3 regions of the Streptomyces sp. NPDC007991 genome follow, and region 2 is predicted to be linked to each of the others. Evidence: predicted binding sites of a transcription regulator. Region 2 holds the regulator's gene; each other region holds the start of a gene.
What was found. The regulator HrcA, encoded in region 2, represses chaperone genes, less so after heat shock. The targets are predictions, from matches to a motif close to TTNGCACTCNGNNNNNCNGAGTGCNAA.
Positions count from the first base shown of each region.

Region 1: a site for HrcA is predicted at 1,143-1,169, ahead of groL (chaperonin GroEL). Genes of this name have one in related genera too.
Region 3: a site for HrcA is predicted at 1,138-1,164, ahead of groES (co-chaperone GroES). Genes of this name have one in related genera too.

Region 1 covers NZ_JBIBJD010000003.1:176,292-178,554, reverse strand. Annotated here, with positions in the region: gene groL (chaperonin GroEL) at 1-981, opposite strand, end outside; gene ACFZDA_RS09240 (cold-shock protein) at 1,323-1,526, opposite strand; gene ACFZDA_RS09235 (ubiquitin-like small modifier protein 1) at 1,974-2,249, opposite strand.
Region 2 covers NZ_JBIBJD010000002.1:528,706-530,968, forward strand. Annotated here, with positions in the region: gene dnaJ (molecular chaperone DnaJ) at 1-392, opposite strand, end outside; gene hrcA (heat-inducible transcriptional repressor HrcA) at 392-1,408, opposite strand; gene ACFZDA_RS06535 (MBL fold metallo-hydrolase) at 1,580-2,263, shown strand, end outside.
Region 3 covers NZ_JBIBJD010000007.1:137,923-140,185, forward strand. Annotated here, with positions in the region: gene ACFZDA_RS21325 (polysaccharide deacetylase family protein) at 1-359, shown strand, start outside; gene ACFZDA_RS21330 (polysaccharide deacetylase family protein) at 356-1,093, shown strand; gene groES (co-chaperone GroES) at 1,311-1,619, shown strand; gene groL (chaperonin GroEL) at 1,736-2,263, shown strand, end outside.

The DNA of each region.
Region 1 (2,263 bases), on a different contig from region 2:
CTCGTCCTTGGTGATGACGACCTTGCGGGCCTTGCCCAGGAGGTCGATCGTGGCGTTCTCCAGCTTGAGGCCGACCTCCTCGGAGATCACCTCGCCGCCGGTGAGGATGCCGATGTCCTGCAGCATCGCCTTGCGGCGGTCGCCGAAGCCCGGGGCCTTGACGGCGACGGACTTGAAGGTGCCGCGGATCTTGTTGACGACCAGGGTCGACAGGGCCTCGCCCTCGACGTCCTCGGCGATGATCAGCAGCGGCTTGCCGGACTGCATGACCTTCTCGAGGAGCGGCAGCAGGTCCTTGACGTTGCTGATCTTCGAGTTGGCGATCAGGATGTACGGGTCGTCGAGGACGGCCTCCATACGCTCCATGTCGGTGGCGAAGTACGCCGAGATGTAGCCCTTGTCGAAGCGCATACCCTCGGTGAGCTCCAGCTCCAGACCGAAGGTCTGGGACTCCTCGACGGTGATGACGCCTTCCTTGCCGACCTTGTCCATCGCCTCGGCGATGAGCTCGCCGATCTGGGTGTCGGCGGCGGAGATGGAGGCCGTGGAGGCGATCTGCTCCTTGGTCTCGACGTCCTTCGCCTGCTCCAGCAGGGCGGCGGAGACGGCCTCGACGGCGCGCTCGATACCGCGCTTGAGGGCCATCGGGTTGGCACCGGCGGCTACGTTGCGCAGGCCTTCCTTGACCAGGGCCTGGGCGAGCACGGTCGCGGTGGTCGTACCGTCACCGGCGACGTCGTCCGTCTTCTTGGCGACTTCCTTGACCAGCTCGGCGCCGATCTTCTCGTACGGGTCCTCGAGTTCGATCTCCTTGGCGATGGACACACCATCGTTGGTGATCGTGGGGGCGCCCCACTTCTTCTCGAGGACGACGTTGCGGCCCTTGGGGCCGAGCGTCACCTTGACGGCGTCCGCGAGCTGGTTCATGCCGCGCTCGAGGCCGCGCCGCGCCTCCTCGTCGAACGCGATGATCTTGGCCATGTGAAGTGGTCCCTCCAGGACTGGGGGTGATTACTTCGGACCGCGCCCGCGCCCGCGACGGACGGCTCGCCGACCTCGTGGTTCCTTCCCACCCGGCCTGCGGGCCTCACCGACCCGGTCCTTACGTTGTCACTCTCACCTTCAGAGTGCTAACGCAATGATTAGCACTCGGGCATGGCGAGTGCAAGCGACTCCCACGGTTCGGGCGGGCGCTCAGCCTCCGGCGAACAGGGCGCACCCGGCTCGGCCCGCAGGCCACGGGCAGGCCGAAGGGCCCGCACCCCGGGGGGTGCGGGCCCTTCAGAGAAGACCGGTCGCTTGCGCTTGGTCGTGGTGCGCGTTCAGGCAGAGACGCGAACCATGTCGGCCTGCGGTCCCTTCTGGCCCTGCGAGATCTCGAACTCGACCCGCTGGCCCTCTTCCAGGGTGCGGTAGCCGTCCATCTGGATCGCACTGTAGTGGACGAAAACATCCGCACCACCGTCGACCGCGATGAAGCCGTACCCCTTCTCCGCGTTGAACCACTTGACGGTGCCCTGAGCCATGCCTAACTCCCCTATTACTGGCCCTTGCACAGATCCACACTTCGCGGACCCGGGTCAGACCTCACCCCCCACGGTTGGGGGCGTGCGCCGGAACGCGTCGACCGCGGCCGAATGTATCTGTCCAACTGCCGTCTGCAACAGGTCAATCGGACGAGAATTCTGGACGCGCGGGGTCCGGAATGTAGGGAGAATTCGCCAGACTTCAGGGCAAGTCGGGCCACACAAAAGGAACGAAAGCCGCGAAAGATACACACACTTTGGCTACATCTTGTCGGGCGCGCGGCGGGAATCCAGGGCTCCCGATCGGGAGATCGGCGCTGCGTTCCCCAACTGTACCGCGCTCAATCACACAGAATTGCCCCCTCCGCTTCTCTCACGGAGGGGGCAATTCGATGAACTCTCAGTGACCGCCGTTACCGAAGGTAACAATCAAGCCGGTCGACCGGTTCAGCCACCCGCGACGGCGGGGATGATCGACACCCCGGCGCCGTCCGGCGTCGCCGTCTCCAGACCCTGCTCGAACCGCACGTCGTCGTCGTTGACGTACACGTTGACGAACCGGCGCAGCTTGCCCTGGTCGTCCAGCACCCGGGCGGCGATCCCGGTGTGGTTCTTCTCCAGATCGGCGATGACCTCGCCGAGGGTCGCCCCCTCGGCGGCGACCTCGGCCTGCCCGCCGGTGTAGGTACGCAGGATGGTGGGGATACGAACGGTGACGCTCATCGGGGTATGACCTC
Region 2 (2,263 bases):
GTGCCGAAGGCCGCCTCGTCGAGTTCCACCTCGATGCGGATCATCGCGTCCTGGCCGCGGCGGGTGCGCGAGCGCGGACCGCGCTGCGACGCCGTGCCGAAGAACGCGTCCATGATGTCGGAGAAGTTCCCGAAGCCACCGGCTCCGAAGCCGCCCGCTCCGCCGCCTCCGGCCTGCGAGAGCGGGTCGCCGCCGAGGTCGTAGACCTGCTTCTTCTGCGGGTCCGACAGCACCTCGTAAGCGGCGTTGATCTCCTTGAACCGCTCCTGGGTCTTCGGATCGGGGTTGACGTCCGGATGCAGCTCGCGCGCGAGCCGCCGGAAGGCCTTCTTGATCTCTTCCTGCGACGCGTCGCGGCGCACGCCGAGTACGGCGTAGTAGTCCGTGGCCACTACGACTCCGCCAGGATCTGTCCGACGTACCGTGCCACTGCGCGTACCGCTCCCATCGTTCCCGGGTAGTCCATGCGGGTCGGTCCGACCACGCCGAGCTTGGCGACAGCCTCGCCGCCCGAACCGTAGCCGACCGACACGACGGACGTGGAGTTGAGTCCTTCGTGGGCGTTCTCATGACCGATCCGTACGGTCACGCCCGGATCCTGCGCCTCGCCGAGCAGCTTGAGGAGCACCACCTGCTCCTCAAGCGCCTCCAGCACCGGCCGGATCGTGAGGGGAAAGTCATGCCCGAAGCGGGTCAGGTTGGCGGTGCCGCCGATCATCAGCCGCTCCTCGTTCTCCTCGACGAGCGTCTCCAGAAGTGTGGAGAGCACCGTGGAGACCGTACCCCGGTCCTCGTGCTCGAACGCCTCCGGCAGATCCTCCACCAGACTCGGCACATCCGTGAAACGGCGGTTCGCCACCCGGCTGTTGAGCCGCGCGCGCAGATCCGCGAGCGAGGCCTCGCCGAAGGGCGCCGGGCAGTCGACCACGCGCTGCTCGACCCGCCCGGTGTCCGTGATCAGCACGAGCATCAGCCGCGCGGGCGCGAGAGCGAGCAGCTCCACGTGCCGCACGGTCGAGCGGGTCAGCGACGGGTACTGCACGACGGCGACCTGGCGCGTGAGCTGCGCCAGCAGCCGTACCGTCCGCGCCACGACGTCGTCGAGGTCGACGGCGCCCTCGAGGAAGTTCTGGATCGCGCGCCGCTCGGGCGCGGTCATCGGCTTGACGCCGGCCAGCTTGTCCACGAAGAGCCGGTAGCCCTTGTCGGTGGGGATGCGCCCGGCGCTGGTGTGCGGCTGGGCGATGTACCCCTCGTCCTCCAGAGCCGCCATGTCGTTGCGGACGGTGGCCGGCGAGACGCCGAGGTTGTGCCGCTCGGTGAGGGCCTTGGAGCCCACCGGCTCCTCGGTGCCGACGTAGTCCTGGACGATGGCGCGCAGCACCTGAAGCCTGCGTTCACTGAGCATTCGCGCGCACCTCCAGAAGTCGTCCGCCCGGTGTCCTGCCTGTGGGGCCTGGCACTCTGCGCGTGCGAGTGCCAGCATTCCCCGCCCAGTGTACGGCGGTGAGGTACACCCCCGGCAAGGCTGGTCGCGTGCTGTCGTGCCCCGGGCGGCGGTCACCGCTAGCGTCGCCGTATGACGGTGACTTGGGAAGAGCTCGGATGGGAGCGCGTGGCCCACGGGGTGGGGCGGTGCCGGCTCCCGGTGTGGGACTGCACGGCGGGGCTGGTCGCCGGTGAGGGCGCGGTCCTCATGATCGACGCGGGGTCGAGCCCGGCCGAGGGCGCGCGGTTGCGCGAGCAGGCGCGGTCGCTCACCGGTCACCGTGTGACGCATCTCGCGCTGACCCATCCCCACTTCGACCATGTCTTCGGGGTGGCGGAGTTCACGGACGCGGAGGTGTTCGGAGCGGTGGGCGTGGACGCGCTGCTGACGCGCCTGCGGGACCGCGAGGAGCTGCGCGCGGACGCGGTGCGCCACGGCCTGGCGGAGAGCATCGCGCGGGAGGCCGCGGACCGGCTGGTCGCGCCCCGCCACATGGTCTCCGGCGAGTGGACCCTCGACCTGGGCGGCGGACGCCAGGTGCTGCTGGCGAACGTGGGCCCGGGGCACACCGCGCACGACCTGGCGGTGCTGGTGCCGGGGGATCCGGAGGTCGTCTTCTGCGGCGACCTGGTCGAGGAGTCCGGCGAGCCGCAGGCGGGCCCGGACGCCGTGCCGTCGCACTGGCCGGCCGCCCTGGACCGGCTGCTCGACCTCGGCGGCGAGGACGCGCTGTACGTGCCCGGTCACGGAGCGGTGGTGGACGCGGCGTTCGTG
Region 3 (2,263 bases), on a different contig from region 2:
GGGGCATGTCGTACAGCGCCCAGAAGCGCGAGATCTGCGGCATGCAGCGCCTCATCGAGAAGCGCTACGGCAAGCGCCCGACCCTCTTCCGCCCGCCCTACGGCAGCTACGACGGGGCGACCCTGCGCGCCGCCAAGGCCTGCGGCATCGAGTACGCGCCCCTCTGGAACGAGGAGGTCTTCGCCGACCACTGGGAGTACCGCGAGGGGGACCGGAGACTGCGCCCGGGCGACATCGTCCTCACCCACTTCCGCGGCCGCGACCAGTGGCCGGGCACGATGCCCGACATGATCCGCCGCTTCCTGAACAAGGTCACGGCCGAGGGGTACGCGGTGGGCCGGCTGGAGGACTACCTGTGAGGCGGCGGTCACCGGCCGCCGTGGTGTGCGCGGGAGTGATCCTGCTGGCCGGATGCGCCGGGGTCGCGGAGGAGCGCACGGAGGCGGACGGCCGGGGCCAGTCCCCGGCGCACGCGCCGAGCGACATCGGCGGGCCGGACCGGGGCAGTCTCGCGCCCGTCGTCGACCACGTCCGCACCCGCGACCGGGTGGTCTTCCTGACCTACGACGACGGAGCCGAACGCGACCCCTCCTTCGTCGGACTCGTCCGCGAACGGCGGCTTCCGGTCAGCATGTTCCTCACGGACAGCGTCGTGGGGCCCGGCTACGGCCACTTCGCGCGGCTGCGCGCGGTCGGCGCGTCCCTCCAGAACCACACCCTCGACCACTCCGCCCTGCGCGGCCTGCCCTACGCCGGCCAGCGCGCCGAGATCTGCGGCCAGCAGGACAAACTCCGCTCCCGCTTCGGCATCCGCCCCCGCCTCTTCCGCCCGCCCTACGGCACGTACGACACGACGACCCTGCGCGCCGCCGCCGACTGCGGCATCCGGGCGGTCGTCCTGTGGCGGGCGTCCCTGGACCCCGGCGGCGCCCTGACGTACACGCGCGGCAAGCCCGCCCTGCGCCCGGGCGACATCGTCTCCGTACCGTCGGGCGAGCCCGCGTCCCTGACGCTCACAGAACGGACGGAGCGCCTGCTGAGGCAGATCGAGGGCAGGGGGCTGCGGGTGGGGCGGTTGGAGGACTACCTCTGACTCCTGCGCGGACGAGGCGGTCCAGGCCGACGCGCCGCAGGCAATTGGCACTCCGCTTGACCGAGTGCTAATCGCAGTCATAGTCTCGGCTCTGGCACTCCCCACTGGAGAGTGCCAACACAGCGACGGGCAGGTCCGGCACCCGCGACGACGGATCCACCTGGTCGCCACCTCAGACAGTTAACCCCGTGAGATCTCCGAAGGGGGAGGTCGGATCGTGACGACCACCAGCTCCAAGGTTGCCATCAAGCCGCTCGAGGACCGCATCGTGGTCCAGCCGCTCGACGCCGAGCAGACCACCGCCTCTGGCCTGGTCATCCCGGACACCGCCAAGGAGAAGCCCCAGGAGGGCGTCGTCCTGGCCGTGGGCCCGGGCCGCTTCGAGGACGGCAACCGTCTTCCGCTCGACGTCTCCGTCGGCGACGTCGTGCTCTACAGCAAGTACGGCGGCACCGAGGTGAAGTACAACGGCGAGGAGTACCTCGTCCTCTCGGCCCGCGACGTGCTCGCGATCGTCGAGAAGTAATTCACCCCAAGCACATTGCTTTGAGCTGCGCCCCTGGCCCCCCGCGATCGCTAAGAAGCCGGGCGCCCGGGGCGCAGTGCCGTTAACCCTGATTCCGGAAGAGGGCTCACGCTCCCATGGCGAAGATCCTGAAGTTCGACGAGGACGCCCGTCGCGCCCTCGAGCGCGGCGTCAACAAGCTTGCCGACACGGTCAAGGTGACGATCGGCCCCAAGGGCCGCAACGTCGTCATCGACAAGAAGTTCGGCGCCCCCACCATCACCAACGACGGTGTCACGATCGCCCGCGAGGTCGAGATCGAGGACCCGTACGAGAACCTCGGTGCCCAGCTGGTCAAGGAGGTGGCGACCAAGACCAACGACATCGCGGGTGACGGTACGACCACCGCGACCGTGCTCGCCCAGGCGCTCGTGCGCGAGGGCCTGAAGAACGTCGCCGCCGGTGCCTCCCCGGCCGCCCTGAAGAAGGGCATCGACGCCGCCGTCGCCGCGATCTCCGAGGACCTGCTCGCCTCGGCCCGCCCGATCGACGAGAAGTCCGACATCGCCGCGGTCGCCGCGCTGTCCGCCCAGGACCAGCAGGTCGGCGAGCTCATCGCCGAGGCGATGGACAAGGTCGGCAAGGACGGTGTCATCACCGTCGAG